3 regions of the Chromobacterium sp. LK11 genome follow, and region 2 is predicted to be linked to each of the others. Evidence: predicted binding sites of a transcription regulator. Region 2 holds the regulator's gene; each other region holds the start of a gene.
The links. The regulator sigma-54, encoded in region 2, starts transcription at its own class of promoters, with help from an activator protein. The targets are predictions, from matches to a motif close to CTGGCACGCTTCATGCTT.
Positions count from the first base shown of each region.

Region 1: the regulator sigma-54 is predicted to act here: its motif matches at 2,838-2,855, upstream of VK98_RS14295 (ANTAR domain-containing response regulator).
Region 3: the regulator sigma-54 is predicted to act here: its motif matches at 901-918, upstream of glnK (P-II family nitrogen regulator).

Region 1 is NZ_LDUR01000022.1:32,982-37,680, reverse strand. Features, by position in the region: gene VK98_RS22860 (EAL domain-containing protein) at 1-344, shown strand, start outside; partial or broken gene infA (translation initiation factor IF-1) at 713-925, shown strand; gene VK98_RS23765 (hypothetical protein) at 1,028-1,213, shown strand; gene VK98_RS14300 (chitinase) at 1,513-2,670, shown strand; gene VK98_RS14295 (ANTAR domain-containing response regulator) at 2,888-3,478, shown strand; gene VK98_RS14290 (CmpA/NrtA family ABC transporter substrate-binding protein) at 3,497-4,594, shown strand.
Region 2 is NZ_LDUR01000027.1:206,159-221,428, reverse strand. Features, by position in the region: gene VK98_RS16730 (DMT family transporter) at 1-545, opposite strand, end outside; gene VK98_RS16725 (bifunctional ADP-dependent NAD(P)H-hydrate dehydratase/NAD(P)H-hydrate epimerase) at 661-2,151, opposite strand; gene VK98_RS16720 (flavin prenyltransferase UbiX) at 2,197-2,820, opposite strand; gene rapZ (RNase adapter RapZ) at 2,857-3,699, opposite strand; gene hprK (HPr(Ser) kinase/phosphatase) at 3,680-4,636, opposite strand; gene ptsN (PTS IIA-like nitrogen regulatory protein PtsN) at 4,629-5,090, opposite strand; gene hpf (ribosome hibernation-promoting factor, HPF/YfiA family) at 5,212-5,526, opposite strand; gene VK98_RS16695 (RNA polymerase factor sigma-54) at 5,594-7,018, opposite strand; gene lptB (LPS export ABC transporter ATP-binding protein) at 7,022-7,750, opposite strand; gene lptA (lipopolysaccharide transport periplasmic protein LptA) at 7,747-8,301, opposite strand; gene lptC (LPS export ABC transporter periplasmic protein LptC) at 8,291-8,860, opposite strand; gene VK98_RS16675 (HAD family hydrolase) at 8,857-9,381, opposite strand; gene VK98_RS16670 (KpsF/GutQ family sugar-phosphate isomerase) at 9,407-10,387, opposite strand; gene VK98_RS16665 (cation:proton antiporter) at 10,505-12,478, shown strand; gene VK98_RS16660 (AsmA family protein) at 12,838-14,988, opposite strand; tRNA gene VK98_RS16655 (tRNA-Gly) at 15,052-15,125, opposite strand; gene VK98_RS16650 (SRPBCC family protein) at 15,247-15,270, opposite strand, start outside.
Region 3 is NZ_LDUR01000016.1:188,513-193,211, reverse strand. Features, by position in the region: gene VK98_RS11570 (YifB family Mg chelatase-like AAA ATPase) at 1-347, opposite strand, end outside; gene VK98_RS11565 (accessory factor UbiK family protein) at 353-640, opposite strand; gene glnK (P-II family nitrogen regulator) at 978-1,316, shown strand; gene VK98_RS11555 (ammonium transporter) at 1,391-2,659, shown strand; gene VK98_RS11550 (ClpXP protease specificity-enhancing factor) at 2,779-3,222, opposite strand; gene VK98_RS11545 (glutathione S-transferase N-terminal domain-containing protein) at 3,232-3,834, opposite strand; gene VK98_RS11540 (cytochrome c1) at 3,985-4,699, opposite strand, start outside.

The DNA of each region.
Region 1 (4,699 bases), on a different contig from region 2:
GCCAGCTGGGCGTAAGCCTGTCCATAGACGATTTCGGCACCGGCTACTCCTCGCTCAGCTATCTGCGCCAGCTGCCGGTGCAAACGCTGAAAATCGACCAGTCGCTGGTGCGCGGCCTGCCGGACCACGAGCACGAGGCCAGCATCAGCCTGGCCATCATCTCGCTGGCCAAGACCCTGCACCTGGGCCTGGTGGCCGAAGGCGTGGAAAACGAGGCTCAGCGCCGCTTCCTGCTGGACGCCGGCTGCGAGCACGGCCAGGGCTTTCTCTACGCCCGGCCGCTGCCGGAAAACGAATTCGCCGCACTGGTCAAAAACGGCGGCGCGGCCCCGTCCCGCCCCTGAGCCTTCCGGGCGGAGAAACCCGCTTGCCGATGAGATTTTCAACGCCGCTGCGACGGCGGCGGACAAATCCATCTCCCTGATTTTTTTGTGAAAACCGCCTTTGCGCCGCGCCTGATTCGGCCATTGGCGCAGAAATGCTTGTATTTTTCTGACAAATCAGTGCGTTAGATATATAATACCGTTCGCCTCAGATTTTCTGATCGTTCCGGCAGCTGCCTGCTGGACGCTCCGCCTTGCCTGAGGGCTGCCTGTGAAGCCAGCCCCTCCCTAGCTTGGTTACCGAATAGACGCGCCAATAGCACCCGCTCGCGGCAGTCCACGTGACTGCCGCTGTGGCTGTTGGCCTACCGTATTAGAAAGGAATCGTAATGTCCAAAGAAGACATGATCGAACTGGAAGGTGTTGTCATTGAAATGTTGCCCGAGTCCCGCTTCCGCGTGCGCCTGGACAACAACGTCGAAATCCTTGCCTATGGCTCGGGCAAGATGAAGATGCACCGTATTCGCGTTCTGGTAGGCGACCGCGTCACTGTAGAGATGTCGCCCTACGATCTGACCAAGGGCCGCATCAATTTCCGTCATCCGACGGCGCCGGCCGGCGGCGGCACGCCTCGCCCCCATCACAACCGACGCCGTTGATCTGCCGGCATGGCCCGCTTTCGCGGTCATGCCCAGGAGCAACATTTGCGAGTCAATGAACTCAAACCCGGCGATTACATCGCCGAACAACACGATAGCGCCGCAATCACATTTACCGTGATTGCGGTCAACGCAGTAGGACGTCATTGCCACGTCACTTTTTCGTCCGAACTGGGCCTGGATTCCGCCAGCTACCCGCACGACGCCTGGATCAACGCCTCTCGCCCCTGAGACGGCCGCCCCGATCCGATTGACGCTCAAACGCCGCACCCGCCCGGGATCTCACCCCGGCGCCAGCCGCGGCCGCTTCCGCCTTGTTTGCCCGAGCCCGGCTTAGCCGCGCGCGCCGTCGTCAATGGCGGGCATCGCCGCGTCAATCTGATTCATCCTCAAAAAGTCATTTGACATATCAAAAATTGGTTCCATAGTGGTATCTATGCCGCGCCATCCGCGCGGCAGAAAACCACATAAACGGCTGCCCCGATTCCACGCGGCGTCCGCCCGCCGGCAGCCCGACAACAGGAGCCAACATGCGCAAACCCCTGACCGCCCTGATCCTGGGCCTGGCCTGCCAGGCCGCCCTGGCCGAGCCTCAGCCGCCCACGCTGCAACAGGCGCTGCAATACGAAGCCGCGCTGACCGACACCCCCTTCTTCCGCAGCGTCAAGGCCTCGATCCGCACCCTGCCCAACGTCCAGGTTGAGCAAGTGGCGCCCGGCCGCGCCGCCAACCCGCTGAACGTGCGCCGGGTGGAACGGCTGCTGCCGGCGGCCAAGTGGGAATACTATTTCTCGCGCCGCGACGCCAGTTACAGCTACCAGCGCTTCCTGCAGGCCATCGCCAAATTCCCCGCCATCTGCGACGACTACCGCGACGGCCGCGACGGCGACGCCATCTGCCGCCACAGCCTGGCCGCCATGTTCGCCCACTTCGCCCAGGAAACCGGCGACCACAATCGCAGCGACACGGTTCCGGAATGGCGGCAGGGCCTGAAATATCTGCGCGAGATGGGCTGCGCCGAAACCGGACCCGGCTGCGGCTACAACACCGAATGCGCCGATCCGGTGTTCAACAAGGTGTGGACTTGCGGCAAGAACGCCGACGGCAGCTGGAAGAAATACTTCGGCCGCGGCGCCAAACAGCTGTCCTACAACTACAATTACGGCCCCTTCTCCCAGGCCATGTTCGACGGCGACCAATCGGTGCTGCTGAAGAACCCGGACCTGGTGGCCTCCACCTGGCTCAACCTGACCTCGGCCACCTTCTTCTTCGTCTTCCCGCAGCCGCCCAAGCCGTCGATGCTGCACGTGCTGGACGGCAGCTGGGTGCCCAACGCCGCGGACAAGGCGGCCGGCGCCGGCAACAACTTCGCCACCACCATCCAGATCATCAACGCAGAGTGCGGCGGCGGCACCGAGCGCCAGGCCGCGCAGAACCGCATCGACTACTACCGCCAGTTCGCCAACGATCTGGGCTGGGACTACGGCAACGAACAACTGTCCTGCGCCAATATGCAGCGCTTCAGCGCCGCCAGCTCCGCCGCCTACAACATCTATTGGGAAAAGGACTGGAAATGGGGCAATGACTACAAATGCCAGTTGGTGAACTACCAGACGCCGTACAGCGCGCTGCAAGCCGGCAACTACCAGCGCTGCGTCGAGGACAACTGGAACGTCAAGCTGAAATGAAATCGGCCGGCTCCGCTCGCGCGGGGCCGGCCTCGCCAACGACTGTCGTTCACCCGTGCTTCACCTCCCCGTCCATTGGCCTATCTCGTTTCCACGATAAGCCATCGCGGCTAAACGCCGCGTCAATCCGGCCGCGTCCCCGCTAAAAATCGCGTCAAGAATTCCCTTGGGCACGGCGCTTGCTTGATCCAAGCCGTCCCTTTCCCCCGGTGCCGCAATGTCCGCCCCTCCGCCGCTGCGCCTGCTGCTGGTCAACGACCACGCCAAAACCATCGCCTCGCTGCGCCAGGCGCTGGCGCGCGCCGGCTACGCCGTCGTCGCCGAGGTGGACGGCGCCGCGGCCTTGCTGCAGGCGGTGGAAGGGCTGCGGCCGGACGTGGTGATCGTGGACACCGAATCGCCGTCGCGCGACACCCTTGAGCAACTGGCGCTGCTGGGCGAAATCGCGCCGCACCCGGTGGTGATGTTCGCCGACCAGGGCGACCTGCCCACGATAGAGGCCGCGGTCCACGCCGGCGTGGCGGCCTATGTGGTGGACCAGGCCGACGCCGCGCGGCTGGCGCCCATCATCGACCTGGCCCGCGCGCGCTTCGCCGAGGACGCCCGCTTGCGGCGGCGGCTGGCGGCGGCGGAACAACAGCTGGCCGAGCGCAAGCTGATCGAGCGCGCCAAGGGCATTCTGATGGACAGGCGCCGGCTCAGCGAGAACGACGCCTACCAGGCGCTGCGCCGCCAGGCGATGCGCGAGGGCCTGCGCGTCGCCGAACTGGCCCGACAACTGATCCAGGCCGCCGAACTGCTAGGCTGAACCACGAGGACCGCCCCCATGACCGTACCGCACCGCCTGCGCCTGGGCTATCTGCCGCTGACCGACAGCGCGCCGCTGATCGTCGCGCGCCAGCTGGGGCTGGACCGCCGCCACGGCCTGGAGCTGGAACTGCTGCGCCAGCCATCGTGGAGCGCGGTGCGCGACAAGCTGCTGGACGGCCGCCTGCACGCCGCCGCGGCGCTGTACGGCCTGGCCTACGGCATGCAGCTGGGCCTGGCCGGCCCGCAAGCCGACATGGCGCTGCTGATGACGCTGAACCAGAACGGCCAGGCCATCACCCTCAGCCACCCGCTGGCCGACGCCCTGACCGCCGCGCCGGAACAGGCCTTGCGCCGCCGCGCCCGCCAGGACTGCGCGCCGCTGACCTTGGCGCACACCTTCCCCGCCGGCACGCATGCCTTGTGGCTCAATTACTGGCTGGCGGCGCAAGGCCTGGACCCGCGGCGCGACGCGCGCCTGGTGGTGATCCCGCCGCCGCAGATGGGCGCAGCGCTGGAGGCCGGCCAGCTGGACGGCTTCTGCGCCGGCGAGCCCTGGCACCAGCAGGCGGCGGCGCGCCAGGCCGGCCGCGTCGTCGTCGCCAGCGGCGAGATCTGGCCCGGCCACCCGGAGAAAGCCCTGCTCTGCCGCCGCGACTTCGCGCAACAAGAACCGGCCGCCGCCGGCGCGCTGATCATGACGCTGCTGGAAGCCTGCCGCTGGCTGGAACACAGCGAACACCGCCGCCAGGCGGCGCGCTGGCTGGCGCGGCCGGAGCATATAGCCCTGCCGGAGACGCTGATCGCCGCCACCCTGCCCTCGGTCGCCGCCGGCGCGGCGGCGCTGCGCTTCTTCGACCAGGGCCGGGTCAACTATCCCTATCCGTCCGACGGCGTCTGGTTCGTCGACCAGTTCCGGCGCTGGGGCTGGCTGAGCGGCGACGAGGACGCGCAAGCCGTGGCCGCCGCGGTCAGCCAGAGCCGGCTCTACCGGCAAGCGGCGGACGCGCTGGGCCTGCCGGTTCCGGCCCAGCCTCAGCGCCGCGGCCGGCTCTGCGACGGCGTGGAATGGGACGGGCAGCCGCGCTACCAAGCCGCGCTGGACCTGCCCGGCTGAACAACGGTTCACGATTTTCTCAGGGCCTGTTCAAGGTCTCGCTCTTGCTCGCAAGATTTTGAGCGGACTCCAGGCCCAGCATGCTGCAACGCACAAACACAGTGC
Region 2 (15,270 bases):
GGCTCGCGCGCGTCGCGGGCGTTGAAGATCCAGTATCCGGCCCACAGCAGCGTGGAGGCCAGCGCCAGCGCCACGCCCAGGCTGTCGGAAAAGCGCAGTTCCAGCACCTGGCCGCGGGTGCCTATCACCAGCACGCCCAGATAGCAGACCAGCGCGGCGGCGATGTCGCGGCGCTGCAGTTTCTGCTTGAGCAGCGGCACCGCCAGCAGGCTCATGGTCAGCGCCCAGGTGTAGTTGATGGCCTGGGCTTCCTGCGCCGGCAGCAGCGCGTAGGCCTGGAACAGGATCAGGTAGTACAGCGCCGGGTTGACCGCGCCGAAGACCAGCGAGGCGCGCCAATGGCGGCGCAGGGCCGGCGCGAGTTCGGGCAGCCGGCCCTGCGCCGCCAGCAGCCCCAGCAGGCAGAGCAGGGAGGCGGCGCTGGCGTAGAGCACGAGTTGGGCCGGGCTGAGGTGGGCGAGGCTGATTTTGAAGGCGCTGGCCACCGTGGACCAGGCCAGAACGGCGGCGAGTCCGTAGGCGTAAGCTTTAGATTGTGACTGCAAGGTAATCCCCAGGTGACGGATGAGGGGCCGCGGGACGGCCATGCCGCCGGCCCGCGCGCCGATGAGCCATTCTAATGCAAATGGATTTTCACCGGGGGCTTGCTGGGGTTGGGTTCTAAGTCGCCTGCTCCTGAGCGCGCTCCTGAATCAGCCGGTTCAGCATCAGGCTGGCGCGCCAGGCGGTGTCGGAGGCGGACAGGCCGATGGGGCCGCCGGTTTCCATTTCGAAGTCGTCGCCGGCCAGGCCGTGGATGTGCACCGCCAGGCTGGCGGCTTCGAAAGGCTCCATGCGCTGGGCCAGCAGCGCGGCGATGATGCCGGTCAGCACATCGCCCTGGCCGGCCACCGCCAGCGCCGGGCCGCCGCTGGTGTTCAGGTGGTAGAAGCCGTCCGGGCCGACGATCAGGCTGCCGGCGCCCTTGAGCACCACCACGCAGTTGAAGTGGTTGGCCAGCCGGCGCGCGGCCAGCAGTCTGTCCTTCTGCACCGTCTCGGTGCTTTGCCCCAGCAGGCGCGCGGCTTCCGCCGGGTGCGGGGTCAGCACGGTGCCGGCCTGGCGTTTGGCGATCAGAGCGGCGGCGGCGTGGTCGTTGGCCAGCAGGTTGAGCGCGTCGGCGTCCAGCACCAGCGCCTGCGGTTGCAGAATGAGCTGGTCCAACAGGAGGCCGGCCCGTTCTTGCTGGCCGAGGCCGGGGCCGACGGCGAGCACGTCGGCGTCGGGCAGGCCGGCGATGTCGTCCAGCGCGTGTATCATCAGCTCCGGCACCACCGGGTCCACCGGCAGCCGGTCGTCCAGCGGGCAGACATGGACTTTGCCGGCGCCGCAGGCCAGCGCGCTGCGCCCGGCCAGCAGCGCCGCGCCCAGCATGCCGGGCGCGCCGCCTATCACGCAGACGGTGCCGAACAGGCCCTTGTGGCTGTTGCGCGGCCGCAGCAGCGCGCGGACGTCCGGCTGGTTGATGCTGCCGTCCGCCGCCGGGATCAGCCTGGGCGGGCAGTCCAGCAGTTCCAGCTCCACGTTGCCGGCCAGATCGGCGCCGGAGGCGCTGAACAGGCCGGGTTTCTGGCACAGAAAGGTCAGGGTGTGGCTGGCCTGGATCGCGGTGTTGGCCGGCACGCCGGTATAGGCGTCCAGGCCGCTGGGGCAATCCAAGGCGAGGATGGGGCCGCCCAGCTGGTTGATGCGGTCTATCAGCGTGGTCCATTCCAGATCGAAGTCCCGGCTCAGGCCGACGCCGAACAGACCGTCGATGATCAGTTGCGGCGCGCGGTAGTCGCGCGGCAGATCGAACATCACATGGCCTTGCGCCTGTTCCAGCTCACGCAGCGCTTCCGAGGTGGCCGGGCTGGTGGGCTGGGTGGGCACCAGCACGTCGACGCGGAAGCGGCGGCGCATCAGCTCCAGCGCCGCGTACAAGGCGTCGCCGCCGTTGTTGCCGGGGCCGGCGCAGATCAGCAGCCGGGACGCGCTGGGCAGATGGTGGCTGACCCAGTCGGCGGTGGCCATCGCCGCGCGCTGCATCAGGTTGTAGCCGGCGTCGGTGGCTTGGCGCTCAAGTTGGCGCAAGGCGTCCAGGCTGAGAATGCTTTGGTCTTGTGTCGGCATCCCAAGGTTCCTCTTTGACCGGGCCGCAAGCGGCGCGGCGGCTGGCTAGGACGCCGCGGCGGGTTCGCCCCAGCGCGGCGTCAATTGATTGTCGATGCGGAGCTGATCCAGAATTCGCGCCACCACGAAGTCGATCATGTCGTCCACGGTCTTGGGATGAGTATAGAACCCCGGAGACGGCGGCAGGATGACAACGCCGAGACGGGCCAGTTTGAGCATGTTTTCCAGGTGGATGGCGGAGAACGGCGCTTCGCGCGGCACCAGCACCAGCTTGCGCTGTTCCTTGATGCTGACGTCGGCGGCGCGCTCTATCAGATTGTCGCTGCTGCCCTGGGCGATGGCGGCCAGCGTGCCCATCGAGCACGGGCAGACCACCATGGCGTCGGCCGGGTTGGAGCCGGAGGCCACCGGCGCGAACCATTCTTCGCGGCCGAACACCGCCAGCTGGCCGTCGCGCGCGCCGCTGCGTTGCGTCAGCCATTGCCGGGCTTCGGCCGGGCGCGAGGGCAGGGTCAGGTCCATTTCCTGTTTGGCCACCACTTGCGCGGCCTGCGAGTACAGCACCCAGACGCGGACGCCGGCGGCGATCAGGCAATCGATCAGCCGCAGGCCGTAGGGCAGGCCGGAGGCGCCGGTCAGGGCGACGGTGACGGTTTGGATCGGGCGCATGAATGTTTCCTGTAGGCGGGGGCGGCCCGAACGCGTTCAGTTCTGGCGGTAAAGCTGGCGATGGCGCACCAGCACCTGTTCGGCGGCGAACAGGCGGGCAAGCCGTTCCGTGATGTAGACCGAGCGGTGCTGGCCGCCGGTGCAGCCGACGGCGACGGTCAGATAGCTGCGGTTTTCCATGCTGAAACAGGGCAGCCATTTGCTGACCAGCTGCTGGATGTCGTCCACCATCTGCTGCACTTCCGGCGTTTGCTGGAAGAAGTCGATGATGGGCTGGTCGCGGCCGGTGAACGGGCGCAGCTGCGGGTCGTAATAGGGGTTGGGCAGGCAGCGGACGTCGAACACGAAGTCGGCGTCCCGCGGCAGGCCGTGCTTGAAGCCGAAGGATTCGAAGATCAGGGTCAGCCGGCTGCTGTCGGCGTCCACCAGTTCGCGCACCCAGCTGCGCAGCGCGTTGGCGGACAGCTCGCTGGTGTCGATGCGGGTGCCCAGCTCCATGATCTCGGCCAGCATTTCCTGTTCCAGCAGAATGCTTTCCTCCACCGTGACGTCGGCGCCGGACAGCGGGTGGCGGCGGCGGGTTTCGGAGAAGCGCTTGACCAGGGTGGCGGGCGTGGCCTCCAGGAACAGCAGGCGCACGTCCACCTGCTGGGCCCGCAGTTTTTCCATTTCCGCCGGCAAGGCGCCCAGCGACGGGCCGGAACGGGTGTCCACGCTGATGGCGATCTGTTCGTAGCCGTAGTCGGCGTACAGCGACATCGCCTCGTGCAGCATGGTGGCCGGCAGATTGTCCACGCAGTAGAAGCCGGCGTCTTCCAGCGCGCGCAGCGCCACCGACTTGCCGGAACCGGACAGGCCGCTAATCAATATCAGGCGCATTTTCCTGGTCTCTGAGGAAGTTGGTGTGGCGTTCGATGAATTCGCGCGTGCTGTCGATGCCGCGCAGCTGCAGGATGTAGTTGCGCACCGCGGCCTCCACCAGCACCGCCAGGTTGCGGCCGGCGGCCACCGGCAGCACCACCTTGCGGATGGTGACGCCGATGATGTCCTGGGTCTCGGACTGGATGTTGAGGCGGTCCAGCGCCTGCATCGCCTGGTCGTTGGCCTTGACCAGATGGATGATCAGCCGCAGCACCTTCTTCGGCCGCACCGCGGTTTCGCCGAAGATGGTGCGGATGTTGAGGATGCCCAGGCCGCGCACTTCCAGGAAGTCGCGCAGCAGCGGCGGACAGCGGCCTTCCAGCGTGTCCGGGCCGATGCGGTATAGTTCCACCGCGTCGTCGGCCACCATGCCGTGGCCGCGGGAAATCAGTTCCAGCGCCAGTTCGCTCTTGCCCATCGCCGAATCGCCCATGATCAGCACGCCGATCTCGAACACGTCGAGGAAGACGCCGTGCAGCACGGTGGACACCGCCAGCGCCCGCGCCAGATAGATGCGCAGCACATCCATCAGGTAGGGGCTTTCCAGCTTGGTGGTCATCAGCGGGACGTTGTGGGTGTGGCAGTAGTCGCGCAGCAGCTTGGGCACCGGCTGGTCGTTGGCCACCATCACCACCGACATGCTCTTGTGGAACAGCTGGTCCAGCGCGGTCTTGGCGGCGGACTGCTCCAGCCGGTTCAGATAGTCCACCTCGGCGAGGCCCAGCACCTGGACCCGGTTGGGGTGGATGAAATTGAGGTGGCCGACCAGCGCCTGCGTGGGGCGCTGTTCGTCGTTGCCTATCATATTGTCGGCGCCGCCGGTGCCCGCGACCCAGGTCAGGTTGAGCTTCTGCTGGTTTTCCTGGTACAGCCGGCGGACGCTGATGCTAGGCATTGGGCACCCAATTATTGAGCAGCTGGTAGAGCTCGTCGCGGATGGAGATGCCCAGCATCTGCTCGCGCATCTGGCGGCTGGAGAACAGTTGCGCCAGCTCGGACAGCACTTGCAGGTGCAGGTCGGTGGCCTGTTCCGGCACCAAGAGCACGAACAGGCACTGCACCGGCTTGCCGTCGGGGGCGTCGAAGGGAATGGGGGTCTTCAGGCGGATGAACACGCCCATCGCCTCCTTCAGGCCGCGCGCGCGGCCGTGCGGAATCGCCACGCCCTGGCCAAGGCCGGTGGAGCCGAGCTTTTCGCGGGCGAACAGGCAATCGAAGATTTCGCTGCGCGCGATGCCCCGGGTATTTTCAACCAAGAGGCCGACTTGTTCGAACACGCGTTTCTTGCTGGCGACGTCGAGATCCAGCAGCACGTGTTCGGGAGTCAGGATTTTGCCGATGAGGTTCATATTGGATTATGCATGCGGCTGAGAAAAACCCGGCAATTCTACGTTGCCTTGATAGTACTGAAAACGGGCAAGTGCAAAGAAAAGCGGGAACCCGCAGGCCCCCGCCTTCCAATTCAAGGGATTACAGGCTGGCTTCAGGGGCCGGAGCACGGTGTTCAGACTGCTTTTCCTTGTGTTTCAGCACTTGGCGGTCCAGCTTGTCGATCAACAGATCGATGGCGGCGTACATATCGGATTCGGTGGCTTCCACGTGGATGTCCTTGCCGGACAGATGCACGTTGACTTCAGCTTTTTGCACCAGTTTATCAACAGACAGAGTAACGGAAATGTCGATCACATGGTCGACATGTCGAGTAACGCGCTCCATTTTGGTTTCAACGTATTCGCGCAGGGCGGGAGTTACTTCCAGATGCAGTCCAGTTACTTTGAGGTTCATACCCTAGCTCCTTCTGGTGTTGACAGTCCGGTCGGGTCGGCCGGATCGCTGTATTCTGCCGCGCGGATCACAGCGTCTTGCGCTGGTTGACCGGCGGTATCTGCATGGCTTCACGATACTTGGCTATCGTGCGTCTGGCAACTTGTATTCCCTGTTTGGCCAGCGCTTCGACCAGGGCGCTGTCGGACAGCGGCTTGCTCGGCGATTCGGCGTCTATCAGGCTGCGGATGTGGGCCTTGATCGCGGTGGCGGAGCATTCGCCGCCGCTGTCGGTTTCCAGCGCGCTGCCGAAGAAATACTTGAGCTCGAACAGGCCGCGCGGGCAGAGCAGGTATTTCTGGGTGGTGACCCGGGAAACCGTGGATTCATGCAGGCCCAGCTCGTCCGCGATGTCGCGCAGGATCAGCGGGCGCATGGCCACTTCGCCGTGTTCAAAGAACGATTGCTGCCGTTCAACGATAGCTTCCGCCACTTTCAGGATAGTGTCAAATCGCTGCTGGATGTTCTTCACCAGCCATTTCGCCTCCTGCAGCCGCGAGGACATTTCGCCGTTGCCGCCGCGGTTTTCCGCCAGCAGCCGCGCGTACATCTGGTTGACGCGCAAGCGCGGCACCGCGCCGCCGTTGAGGGTCGCCACCCAGCGCCCCTTGCGTTTGCGGACCGAGATGTCGGGGATCACGTACTGGGTGTCGCTGGCGCCGAAACCGGCGGTGGGGCGGGGGTTGAGGCGGGCGATCAGCGCCTGGGCGGCGCGCAGCGCGGCGTCGTCGACGCCCAGCTGCTTTTTCAGCCGGGTGTAGTCGCGGTTGCCCAGCAAGGCCAGGTGGTCGCGGACGATGGCCAGCGCCAACTCGCGCTGAGGCTCGTCCGGGTCCAGCCGCTGCAATTGCAGCGCCAGCGCCTCCGGCAGCGAACGCGCGCCGACGCCGGGCGGGTCGAACTGCTGCAGCAGGCGCAGGCCTATCATCAGTTCGTCGGCCTCGATTTCCAGCTCCAGCGGCAGGTGGCTGGCGATGTCTTCCAGCGTCTGGCCCAGATAGCCGTCGTCGTCCAGTTCTTCGATCAGCAGTTGCACGATGGCCTGGTCGCGCGTCGGCAGCGCCACTTCGCCCAGTTGCGCCAGCAGGTGCTCGCGCAGGCTGATCGGACAGGGCACGTTCAGCATCGGGTCCAGCTCGTCGTCGCCGTCGCCGCGGCGGCCGCCGCTGCCCCAGTCGCTCAGTTCGCCGGCCTCGGCGCCGCGCTCGCCGTCGTCGCCGGAGGCTTCGTCGCGGGTTTCCGCGGCGGCGTCCTGCTCCTGGCCGGCGGGGGCGTCGGGCGCCTCGCCCTGCGGCGCTTCGTCGCCGCGCTCCAGCAAGGGGTTGTCCAGCAGGAAGCGCTCGACTTCGGTCTGCAGGTCGAGGGTGGACATCTGCAGCAGCTTGATCGACTGCTGCAGCTGCGGCGTCAGGGTCAGCTGCTGCGATACCTTGAGCTGAAGGGTCTGTTTCATCGCTTACAGGTGGAAGTGTTCGCCAAGATAGACTTCGCGCACCTTCTCGTTGTTAACCAGTTCCTCCGGCTCGCCGGAGGCGAGCACCGAGCCTTCGCTGATGATGTAGGCGCGGTCGCAGATGCGCAAGGTTTCGCGCACGTTATGGTCGGTGATCAGCACGCCGATGCCGCGCTCCTTCAGGAAGGAGATGATTTTCTGGATGTCGATCACCGCGATCGGGTCGACGCCGGCGAAGGGTTCGTCCAGCAGGATGAAGCGCGGCCGGGTGGCCAGCACGCGGGCGATCTCGACGCGGCGGCGTTCGCCGCCGGACAGCGACAAGGCGCTGCTGTCGCGCAGGTGGCCGATGTTGAGGTCGTCCAGCAGCAGCTCCAGCTCCTTCTCCAGTTCCTTGCCCTTGAGGCCGGACACTTCCAGGATGGCGGCGATGTTCTCCTCCACCGTCATGCGGCGGAAGATGGAGGCTTCCTGCGGCAGGTAGCCGAGGCCCAGGCGCGCGCGCTGGTGGATGGGGTAGTGGGTGATCACCTGGTCATCCAGACGGATCTCGCCGTCGTCGGCGCCGATCAGGCCGACGATCATGTAGAAGCTGGTGGTCTTGCCGGCGCCGTTGGGGCCGAGCAGGCCCACCACCTCGCCGCTGGCGATTTCAAGCGCCACGTCCTTGACCACGGTGCGTTTCTTGAAGCGCTTGCGCAGGCGCTCCACCTTGAGCACGCTTTGCGTCATTTGGCGGCTCCGCTGGCGGGTTTGGCCGCTGCCGGCTGGGAGGCGGTGTTCTTGGGCTGCAGGATCACGGTGACGCGGCCCTTGTTGGGGCCGGTGGCGGTGCCGCCGGTCACTTGATAGGTTTCGTTCTGGGTGTTGTAGGTGATTACGTTGCCCACCACCAGATCGCCTTCGCGTTTGACGCGGGCGTTGCCGGTCAGCACTGCGAGGTTGGCCGAGCTGCTGTAGTCGAGGCGGCTGGACTGGCCTTCCACCCATTCGTTCTTGCCGTCCATCTTCTGGCGGAAGGTGACGATGCGGCCGGTGGCCACCAGGGTCTGGTTGCCCTGCTTGTCCTGGGTGGCGACGACTTTGTCGGCGTTCAGGCGCAAGGTGCCCTGGATGATCACCACATTGCCTTCGCAAGTGGACACGCCCTTGATCTGGTCCATGGTGCAGCCGTTGTCGCTGGTGATTTCCATCGGCTTGGTGCGGTCGGCCTGTTCGGCGTGGGCGACGGAGGCGGCGGCCAGCGCCAGGCCGGCCAGCAGGAGACGGAGCTTATTTTTCATAAATGATCTTGGTGTGAGACAGCAGGTTCAACAAACCTGTCTGTTGCTGGTAGATGAAGCCCACGGAGTTGCCGTGCGATTTGCCCTGAAAGAACACGGTGGGCGCGGCGGAGCGGGCGATTTTCTTGGCGGTGTCGACATGCATGGCGCTGGTGACGACCTTGGTTTCCGGCTTGTCCGCGGCGGCGGGCTGGATCATGGTCGCCTTCTTGTCGAAATAGGCCTGCTGGGTCTTGTTGTTGTAACGGCCGACGTCGCCGATCAACTGATATTGCAGCGCGCCTTGCTGGTATTGGTAAAGCTCGGGGTTTTCGAAGAAGGCGTCGTCCTTGCCCGGGTACTGCCACATGCGCGTGGCGATCAGCCGTTCGTAGAGCTTGCCTTGCGGGTCGAAGCGGGTGGCGATCAGGTGCTCGGCCACGTACTCGGGCTTGTCCGGGTCCAGTTCGCGGCGGTTGCTGTCCCAGCGCGAGACCTGGTCCAGCCACACGGTCAACAGGCCGGTCAGGCCGACCAGCAGCAGCGGGAACAGCCGGTGGGAACGCAGCAGGCGGATCATGCCAGATATCCCGCCAGGATTTTATCGAAGGAGCCCTGGGCCTGCATGATCAACTCGGCCAGCTCGCGCACCGCGCCCTTGCCGCCTGAGCAGCCGGTCACGTAGTGGGCGTGCTGGCGCACCAGGGCCGGCGCTTCCGGCACGGCGACGGCCAGGCCGACGCGGGTGAGGATGGGCAGGTCGATCAGGTCGTCGCCGATGAAGGCGCATTCTTCGGCGCTTAGGCCGGTGCATGCCAGCAGCTCGGCCAGGGCCAGCTTCTTATCGTGCACGCCGCCGTAGTAGTGGTCGATCTGCAGCGCCTGGGCGCGGTGTTCGACGCAGCGGTCGGCGCGGCCGGAGATGATGGCCAGCCGGACCCCGGTGGATCGCAGCAGGCGCAGGCCCAGGCCGTCCTGCACATTGAAGGATTTGCTTTCTTCGCCGTGGGCGTTGTAGTAGATGCGGCCGTCGGTCATCACGCCGTCCACGTCCATGATCAGCAGCTTGACCTTGCGGGCCTGCTCAAAAATGCTTTGCATGCTTGTCCTTGCTAATGCCGGCGACTCAGATCACGCCGGCCTTGAATAGGTCGTGCAGATGCAGCGCGCCTATCAGCTTGTTGTCTTCATCTACGACCAGCAGACTGGTGATCTTGTTCTGTTCCATCAGGAACACCGCCTCGGTGGCCAGTTTTTTCGGGCCTATGGTGCGCGGCGAGGGGCTCATCACCTGGTCGATGCTCAGATCGTAGAGGTTGGCGGAGCGCTCCAGCGTGCGGCGCAGGTCGCCGTCGGTGTAGACGCCCAGCAGGGAGTCGTCGGCGGCGCAGACGGCCAGCATGCCCAGCCGCTTGCGCGACAGTTCCAGTAACGCGTCCTTCAGCGGCGTGCCCGGCGCCACCCGCGGCAATTCGTCGCCGCTGTGCATGATGTCGGAAACGTGAACCAGCAGCTTGCGGCCCAGGCTGCCGCCCGGATGCGACAGCGCGAAATCGCCCTGGCCGAAGCCGCGCGCGTCCATCAGCGTGACCGCCAGCGCGTCGCCCAGCGCCATCTGCACCGTGGTGCTGGTGGTGGGGGCCAGGCCCAGCGGGCAGGCTTCCTTCTCCACGCGCGCGTCCAGGTGGATGTCGGCCTCCTGCGCCATGGTGGAGCCGTCGCGTCCGGTCATGCAGATCAGACGCACGCCTTTGCGCTTCAAGGCCGGCAGCAGCGCGATGATCTCGTCGCTTTCGCCGGAGTTGGACAGCGCCAGCACGATGTCCTGGGCGGTGATCATGCCCAGGTCGCCGTGGGCGGCCTCGCCCGGGTGGACGAAGAAGGCCGGCGTGCCGGTGCTGGCCAGCGTGGCGGCGATCTTGCGCGCCACGTGGCCGGACTTGCCCATGCCGGTGACCACCAGCCGGCCGGCGCTGGCCAGGATCAGGTCCACGGCGGCGAGAAAGTCGCCGTTCAGGCTGCTCGACAGCGCGGTGAGGGCTTCGGACTCGATCTGCAGGACTTCCCGGGCCAATTGAAGCCGGGACGGAGCTTGTACTTTTTCCATAATTCGAAAGTATATCAAAGGTTATAATCGCTGAACGCAGGCTGGTGCATCTTTTGCTTGGCATGTGTTAAAAATTGCAGCCTTCCACCCCATCAGCCTCAGGAGTTCCGCCGCGCGATGCATTCGTCTCTTGCCCCTATCGTCTTGGTTCTGCTGGCCGCGGTGTTGTCGGTGACTTTGTGCCGCAGCCTGAAAGTGCCGGCCATGCTCGGCTATCTGGTGGTGGGCTTCCTGGCCGGCCCCGGCGTGATGAATCTGATTCCGCAAGGCGAGGAAACCGCCTTTCTCGGCGAGATCGGCATTGTCTTCATGATGTTTTCCATCGGCCTGGAGTTTTCCCTGCCCAAGCTACGCGCGATGCGGCAGCTGGTGTTCGGCGTCGGCTTCGGTCAGGTGGCGGCGACCATGCTGCTGGTGGGGCTGGCGGTGGGCTGGCTCAGCGGCAGCCCGCTGACCGGCTTCGCCGTCGGCGGCGCGCTGGCGATGTCGTCCACCGCCATCGTCAGCAAGCTCTTGAACGAGCGGCTGGAGCTGAACCAGACCCACGGCCAACTGGCCATCGGCGTGCTGCTGTTCCAGGACATCGCGGTGGTCCCCTTGCTGATTCTGTTCCCGGCCTTCGCCGGCGGCAGCGACACCTTGTGGATGGATCTGGGCCTGGCGGCGCTGAAGGTGGTGGTGGTGCTGGCCTTGTTGCTGTTTTTCGGCCAACGGCTGCTGCGGCCGTGGTTCCATCTGGTGGCGCGCCAGCGCTCGGGCGAGCTGTTCATGATCAATGTGCTGCTGGTGACCTTGGGCGTGGCCTGGCTGACCGAGCTGTCCGGCCTGTCGCTGGCCTTGGGCGCCTTTGTCGCCGGCATGTTGATTTCGGAAACCGAATACCGTTACCAGGTGGAGGAGGACATCCGCCCGTTCCGCGACATCCTGTTGGGCTTCTTCTTCGTCACCGTCGGCATGAAGCTGGAGCTGACGGTGTTGTTCGAGCGCTTCGGCGAAGTGCTGCTGATGCTGGCCCTGCTGCTGCCTATCAAGGTGGCGGTGGTGTTCGGCGTGGCGCGCGGTTTCCGTCACAAGTCCAATGAGTCCATGCGCGCCGCGCTGGCGCTGGCCCAGGGCGGCGAATTCGGCTTCGTGCTGCTGGCGCTGGCCTTGAACCTGCATCTGGTGCCGGCCGGCACCGCCCAGGCGGCGATCGCCGCGATTCTGATTTCCATGCTGATCGCGCCCTTCCTGATCCTGTACGGCGACAAGATCACCCGCCGCCTGATCAAGCAGGACTGGATGTTCCAGGCGCTGGACCTGCACCACATGCTGGTGGAGAGCATGTCCAAGAACGATCACGTGGTGATCTGCGGCTACGGCCGCAGCGGCCAGGCGCTGGCGCGCTTGCTGGAGGCGGAGGAGATTCCGTTCTTCGCGCTGGACATGGACCCGGAGCGGGTGCGCGAGGCCGGCGAGGCCGGCGATCCGGTGGTGTTCGGCGACGCCGGCAAGCACGAGGTGCTGGTGGCGGCCGGCCTGATGCGCGCCAAGGCGGTGGTGGTGACTTTCGCCGACACCCACGCGGCGTTGCGCATTCTGAGCTCGGTCGAACACGCGCGGCCGGGGCTGCCGGTGATCGTGCGCACCGTGGACGACAGCGATATGGATCAGCTGCGCCACGCCGGCGCCGACGAGGTGGTGGCCGAGGTGATGGAGGGCAGCCTGATGCTGGCCTCGCAGGCCTTGCTGGTGGTCGGGGTGCCGCCGAGCCGGGTGGTGCGCCGCATCCGCGCGGTGCGCGAGGAGCGCTACGGCCTGTTCCGCGGCTTTTTCCGCGGCGCCAGCGACGAGGGCGAGGCCATGGACGAAGCCTTGGTGCCGCGCTTGCAGAGCGTGCAGGTCTGCACCGGGGCGGCGGCGGTGGGCCAGCCCTTGGCCAATCTGCATTTGGGGGATTTGGGCGTGGAGCTGAAGGCGATCCGCCGCCAGCGGGTGCGACGCACTGATTTCGACGACAGTTTCGAGGTGGAGCAGGGCGACGCGCTGGTGTTGCTGGGCACGCCGGAGCAGCTGGCGCTGGCCGAGTACCGGATTCTGCAGGGGGAGTAGCGGTTTAGGAAGGGGCTCTCGATCTGCCGAGCGTCGTGGCGCGCCATAGGGTGAGCGCCACTTCAGACATGCCCGGATACCGCATGTGGATTCCGCTTGCTAAGTCTTTAGGCGTGGTCTCGCTCCAGCCTGTGGGGCTTTGCCGGTGTTGAAGGCGTAAACGGAAACGGCCCCCGCGACGTGAGTCGCGGGGGCCGTTCGTGTTGAAGTCGCTTGCCGGGGCTTAGAACGTGTTTACGATCTCGCGGGCTAAGGCGAAAACGGCTGAGAAAGCGGAATGTACACGTGGTACATGAGCATTTCGAAGCTGTACTCACCGTGTAACGCTCCACGACGCGCAGCAGATCGTAAACAGGTTCTTAAGGCAGGATGGTGGTGATCTGCTTTTGCAACTGCTGTTTCAGCGCTTGTTGCTTCTCTACCTCGGTCTTCTTGCCCTTGACCATGGCGTTGAAGTCCAGCGCGTACACCGGCGCGTTCAGCGGGCCGGTGATCTTCAGCGGCACGTTGACGCCCTTGAGGCGGGCGAAGGCCAGCGGGTTGGCCTGCACGTCCATGGTGTAGTCGACGATGCTCTGCTTCAGGTCTATCTTGCCGCCGCCGCCCACATTCATCAGCTGAGAGGCCAGCTTCAGGTCCTGGCTGCGCGCCACGCCCTTGTCCAGGCGGAAGCTGCTGGACAGCGTGGAGAAGGTGGTTTTCTGGTCGTTCTGCGCGGCGCTGTTCCATTCCTTCAGCTCGGCCGGCAGGTTCTTCAGCGCCGCCACCAGGTCGATGCCGGTCAGCGCGCCGTTGTTCAGGCTCATCTGCACATTGCCGCTCAGGGTGTCGCGCAGCTGGGCGAAAGATTTGCCGTCGGCGTTGATGTCTATCTTGCCGTTGCCCTTGCCGTCCAGGCGGCTGAAGTTGAACAGGTCCACCAGCAGCGGCCGGATCTTCATGCCTTGCAGCGTCTGGTTCACTTTCAGCTGCGGCACGTCGCGGCGGCTGAGGCTGGCGTCGCCCTGCAGCCGGCCTTCGTAGATGTCGGCCGACATCTGGTCCAGCTCCAGCTCGCGCGGGTTGACGCGCACATTGCTGCTGATCTGCTTGATGCGGAAGCGGCCCACCGCCAGTTCGCCTATCGCCACCTTGCCGGTGAGGTCGAACAGGTCCAGCCAGTCCAGCGGGATGTCGCCGGTGTTCTGGAAGATGGCCACCGGATCGCCCTTGCTTTCCGGCAGATAGCGGTTCAGGTCCAGCCGGCCCACCGACACCGTCGCCTCGTGGCGCGGCTTGATCAGGCCGTACTGGCTGACGGTGACCGCCAGGTCGGAGCCGTCCATCTTGCCGGCGACGCGCAGATTGAAGCGCGGCTCGTCCAGGTCGCCGTCCAGCGCGCCGTCCATGGTGGAGACCAGCTTGCCGCGCGGCAGCAGCGGGGTGGTGATGGTGGAGGTCAGCGCCAGCGGCTGCATCCGCAATTGGTTCATGCCGGCCAGGGACAGCGGCGCGTTGAGCTTGACGTTGACCTTGGTGGAGCCGGCCAGCCAGTTGAAGTCGCCGTGCAGCTTGTCGGCGTACAGGCCGGCTTCGTTGAGCTTGAGGTTTTCCAGCGCGGCTTCCAGCTGGTACTGGCTGCGCGCGTAGCTGAGCTTGGCGCTCAGCTGGCCGGAGGGCATGGTCAGCTCGTCGAAGCTGGCGTTGATCTGCGGCAGCGCCAGGTGGACTTCGCTGCTGGGCCGCTCGCTGCTGAAGGCGAGCGCCACATTGCTGCCGGTGGCCTGCAAGGTGGCGAAATTGAGTTTGTACTGGCCGCTGACGGTGAGCTTGCTTTCGCCCAGGCCGGGCACCTGAGTCATCGCCACCGCGTCCAGCGCTTCCAGGCTGACCTGGTCGTCCTGGATGGACAGCGGGGTGTTGACCGCCAGCCGCACCGGACGCGAGCCCTGTTCCAGGATGGCGCCGGCGCTGAGGCTGGCGCTGCCGCGCAGATCGTCGGCGTCCAGGCTGATGCTGGCGACGCGGCTGTCGGTATGCGTCATCTGGTCGGACAGCACCAGGGTGCCTTCGCGTATCTTCAGCGTGTCCAGCTTGACGGAAAAGCTGCTCTGGCTATGGCGCTGGAACAGGTCGGCGATGGACAGGCGGCCGTCTTCGCCGCGGCTGATGTTGGCGCTGGGGCCGTACAGGGCCACCGAACTCACTTCGCGGTTGCCGAACAGCAGCGGCCACCAGGCCAGGCCGACGCGCAATTCCTCCACGCGGGCGAAAGGCGTTTGCTGGCCCGGTTCGGAGACGGAGAGTTTTTCGATCTGGATGCCGGGGGAGGGGAACAATACCGGAGTGACGCGGCCCTCGATGCTGATGACGCGGCCGGTGTCCTGCAAGGCGTGCGACAGGGTGCCGCGCACCTGGGCTTCATTGAATTGCCAGTAGATCAGCGATTGCACCAGCACGACGACCGCAATCAGCGCGGTGAGGCTGTAAACAGCGATGCGAAGCCACAGCCGGCCGGAGTTCAATTTCATTGGGGGATGCTCGGATGGGCCATGCCAGCGCTTGGATCTAGGTTACGGGTTGGGAAATCGGACTGGAGCGGGTGAAGGGAATCGAACCCTCGTCGTAAGCTTGGGAAGCTTCTGCTCTACCATTGAGCTACACCCGCGCGTTTTCGGCTAGAGCGCCCGAATGTAGCGGTTTTTGCCTGTTTTGGCAAGGCGCCGCGGCGGAGCGGACGGCTCCGGCGGCGACGGCGCGAGCTAAGCGATTGATAAACAAGCGCGCGCTCAACGCTCTTTGCGCAGCCCGGC
Region 3 (4,699 bases), on a different contig from region 2:
AAGGCGCCGGTCAGGGCCAGCTCGCCGGCGATTTCATAGGTCGCCAACTGAGGGCAGCGCACTTGTCCGCTGGCCGCCAGAATGCCGATGGCGATGGGCAGGTCGAAGCGGCCGGAGTCTTTGGGAAGATCGGCCGGAGCCAGGTTGACGGTGATGCGCCGGGCCGGAAACTCAAAGCCCGAGGTCAGGATCGCCGCGCGCACCCGCTCCCGGCTTTCCTTCACCTCCAGGTCCGGCAGGCCGACAATGGTGAAGGCGGGCAAGCCGTTGGCCAGATGCACTTCCACCGCCACCTCGGGCGCGTCCATTCCCGCCAGCGCCCGGCTTGCGACCACGGCCAGCGCCATGTCGCTCAGGAGTGGCCGAGTTCTGATTGCGCCTCTACCGTGGCTTTCGCCTCCTCCGGGAACACCTGCGCCTCCAGCCGCGCCAGCTTCTGCTCCAGTTGCGCCAGCTTCTCGCGGGTGCGCACCAACACCTCCTGCTGCACGTCGAACTCCTCGCGCGTCACCAGATCCATTTTGCTGAAGGTGGAGGCCATCATCGCCTTGACGTTTTTCTCGATGTCCTTGGCCGGACTGGCGGCGATGGTCTCGCTGATCTTGTTGCCGATTTCCTCGAACAACTTTTGGCTCAACATGACGCGGCTCCTTGAATGAGTAAGTGATAACAGAGCAGAGTGTAGCAAAAAGCCAAGTCCGCCACTCGCCGGCGCGTCCCCGCCCCCACGCGGGCCGGCGGCGGCCTCCTCGCCCCCGCCTTCCCTGCGCCGCGCGCCTTGGGCACCAAATCAGTGCGGCGCGCCGTCGCCGCATGCACCGGGAAAGTGCCAAAAAGGCCAGTACAGGCCTTTTTTGCGTTGCAACATGATCTTAGGGATTTCTTTTGCGCCAATCCGGCCTGGCACGATTCATGCGTATTGACGCGACAGCAGCGCTCAACTCTAGACACCGGATCATTTGACCCAAGGAGCAGTCATGAAACTCGTTTCTGCCATCATCAAGCCCTTCAAGCTGGACGAAGTCCGCGAAGCCTTGTCCGCCATCGGCGTGCAAGGGGTCACCGTCACCGAAGTCAAAGGCTTCGGCCGCCAAAAAGGCCATACCGAACTCTACCGCGGCGCCGAATACGTGGTGGATTTCCTGCCCAAGGTCAAGCTGGAGATCGCCATCGACGACGCCTTGCTCGACCAGGTGGTGGAGGCCATCGAAAAATCCGCCCGCACCGGCAAGATCGGCGACGGCAAGATCTTCGTCTACGACCTGGAACAGGTGGTGCGCATCCGCACCGGCGAAACCGGCGCCGACGCGGTCTGAACCACAAGAGAGACACAGGGGAAACGACAATGAAAAAACTGCTCGCAACCATTCAGCTCGCCGGCTTGAGCCTGATGGCTCCGCTGGCGCTCGCCGCCGCGCCGGCGGGTCCGGCGATTGCCGACGCCAAGAGCATCAGCGCCGGCGACACCGCCTGGATGCTGATCTCCACCGCCCTGGTATTGTTCATGACCATCCCCGGCCTGGCGCTGTTCTATGGCGGCATGGTGCGCAAGAAAAACGTGCTGGCGACGCTGATGCAGAGTTTCGCCATCACCGCGTTGATCACGGTGCTGTGGGTGGTCATCGGCTATAGCCTGGCCTTCACCGTCGGCACGCCTTATCTCGGCGACCTGAGCCGCGTGATGCTGGACGGCATGGTTTATCTGAAAGAAGCCGGCAAACTGGCCGTGCATCCGCTGGCCGGCACCATACCGGAATCGGTGTTCATGACCTTTCAGATGACTTTCGCCATCATCACCCCGGCCTTGATCACCGGAGCCTTCGCCGAGCGGATGAAGTTTTCCGCCATGCTGGTCTTCATGGCGCTGTGGTCCTTGCTGGTCTACGCGCCGGTGGCGCACTGGGTCTGGGCGCCGGGCGGCTGGATGGCGGACAAGGGTGTGCTGGACTTCGCCGGCGGCACCGTCGTGCACATCAACGCCGGCATCGCCGGCCTAGTGACCGCCCTGGTGCTGGGCAAGCGCGTCGGTTTCGGCAAAGAGGCGATGCCGCCGCATAATCTGGTGCTGACCCTGGTGGGCGCGTCGATGCTGTGGGTGGGCTGGTTCGGCTTCAACGCCGGCTCCGCCGCCGCCGCGGACGGCCGCGCCGGCATGGCCATGGTCACCACTCAGCTTGCCACCGCCGCCGCCGCGCTGGCCTGGATGTTCGCCGAATGGCTCACCAAGAAAAAGCCTTCGGTGCTGGGCATTGCCTCGGGCGCGGTCGCCGGCCTGGTCGCCATCACCCCCGCGGCCGGCTTCGTCGACGTCAAGGGCGCGCTGATCATCGGCCTGGCGGCCGGCGTGGTCTGCTTCTGGGGCGCCACCGGGCTCAAGCACATATTGGGCTACGACGACTCTCTGGACGCCTTCGGCGTGCACGGCATCGGCGGCATTCTGGGCGCTCTGCTCACCGGCGTCTTCGCGGTCAAGGAAATCGGCGGCGCCGAAGGCAGCTTAGCCGCTCAAGCGCTGGGCGTGGGCATCACCGCGGCCTATTGCGCCGTGGTCACCTTCGTCTTGCTGAAGCTGATCGATGTGGTGATTGGGCTGCGCGTCGCGGAAGACGAAGAACGCGAAGGGCTGGATGTGATCCTGCACGGGGAGCGTGTCGAATAAATCCGGATTTTCTTGTTGTGGTAAGGGACTTGGGGCGCCGTCGGCGCCCTTTTTTTAAGCCCCCGCCCATGAAAAAGCCGGCCCTGAAGGGCCGGCTTTCGCTCTCGGGACTGCAAGCGCTATTTGACGATGCGCAGACTGGGACGCCCGCTCGGCTTGACCGGAGCCTCCGGCTCGGACGACGCCTCCGTCGGCTTGGCCTCGTCGTCGGCCGCCACCGGTTTCAGCGTCGGCGCGGCGGCTTCCGCCTCGCCCAGCTCCACTTCGAAGCCCATGCCTTCGCCGGTTTCCCGGGCAAAGATCGACATCACATTGCCGATCGGCACCCAGATGTCGCGGGAAACGCCGCCGAAGCGAGCGGAAAACGACAGCCAGTCATTGTCGATGCGCAAGTTCTTGGTGGCCGACAAACCGATGTTCAGCACGATTTCGTTGTTCTTCACGTACTCGCGCGGCACGTCGGCGCGCTCGTTGACCCATACCACCACATAGGGCGTGAAGCCGTTGTCGCCGCACCACTCGTGCAGCGCTCGGATCATGTAGGGCTTGGTGCTGGAGCTCATTGGCAATCCTTATTTGCGCATGGCCTTTTCGGACGGCGTCAGCGAATCGATGAAGGACTGGCGCTGGAAGATACGCTCGGCGTACTTCAGGATAGGCGCGGAGTTCTTGCCCAGATCGATGTTGTAATGCTCCAGGCGCCACATCAACGGCGCAATCGCCACGTCGATCATGGAGAAGTCGTCGCCCAGCATGAACTTCTGCTTGGCGAAAATCGGGGCGATCGTGGTCAGGCCGTCGCGAATGGCTTCGCGCGCCTTGTTCGCTTCCTTGCCGGTGGCGCCGGCTTCCAGCGCCTTGACGTGGATGAACAGCTCGTTTTCAAAACGATAGAGGAACAGGCGGGCGCGCGCGCGCATCACCGGGTCCGCCGGCATCAGCTGCGGGTGCGGGAAGCGCTCGTCGATGTACTCGTTGATGATATTGGATTCGTGCAGGATCAAATCGCGCTCGACCAATACCGGCACCTCATTGTAGGGGTTCATCACCGCCAGGTCTTCCGGCTTGTTATGGATGTCCACATCAATGATTTCGAAATCCATTCCCTTTTCAAAAAGCACGATGCGGCAACGCTGGCTGAACGGGCAGGTAATTCCGGAGTAAAGAGTCATCATGGCAGGAGGAAATCCTTAACTAACAATGGGTTGATTCAGCTGGGCATTCTAGCACTTTCCCCCACCCCATTTCCAGCACCGCATCGTAAGTCAATGATTCAAAATAAAAAAGGCGGATTTCTCCGCCTTTTTCAAAAGCCGCAATCGGGCTTAATGCACGTCGCGCCAGTACTCTTTCTTCAGGAAGTAGGCCAACGGCAACAGCAACAGCGACAGGAACATCAAGACGACATAACCGATCTGCTGACGCTTCACCTGAGCCGGTTCGCCGACGTAGACCAGGAAGTTGGTCAAGTCAGCCATGCGCTTGTCAAACTCCACGGTGTTGGCCTTGCCGTTCTCCAGTTTGGTCAGGGTGCCGGCCTTGATCAGCTCCAGCTTGTGCTCTTCATGGCCTTCCGCGTTCTTCGCGGTTTTCAGCACCTGCTCACCCTGCCATTCCCAGAAGATGTGCGGCATGCCCACCTTGTCGAACACCGCGTTGTTCCAGCCGGTAGGCCGGCTCGGGTCGCGGTAGAAGCCGCGCAGATAGCCGTACAGATAGTCGGCGCCGCGAGAACGCGCGATCAGCGACAAATCCGGCGGCGTGGCGCCAAACCAGGCTTGCGCGTCCTTCTTGTTCATCGCGATATTCATCTGATCGCCGATTTTGGCGCCTTCCGGCAGCAGGTTCGCCTTGATCTGCTCTTCGGTCAGGCCGATATCGGTCAGGCGGTTGTAGCGCATCGCGCTGGCCGAGTGGCAGGACAGGCAGTAGTTGGTGAAGATCTGCGCGCCGCGTTGCAGGCTTTCCGTATCTTGGATATTGATTGGCGCCTTGGGCAGCGCGGGTCCCTCGCTGGCCGCCAGGGCCGTAGCGCTGAAC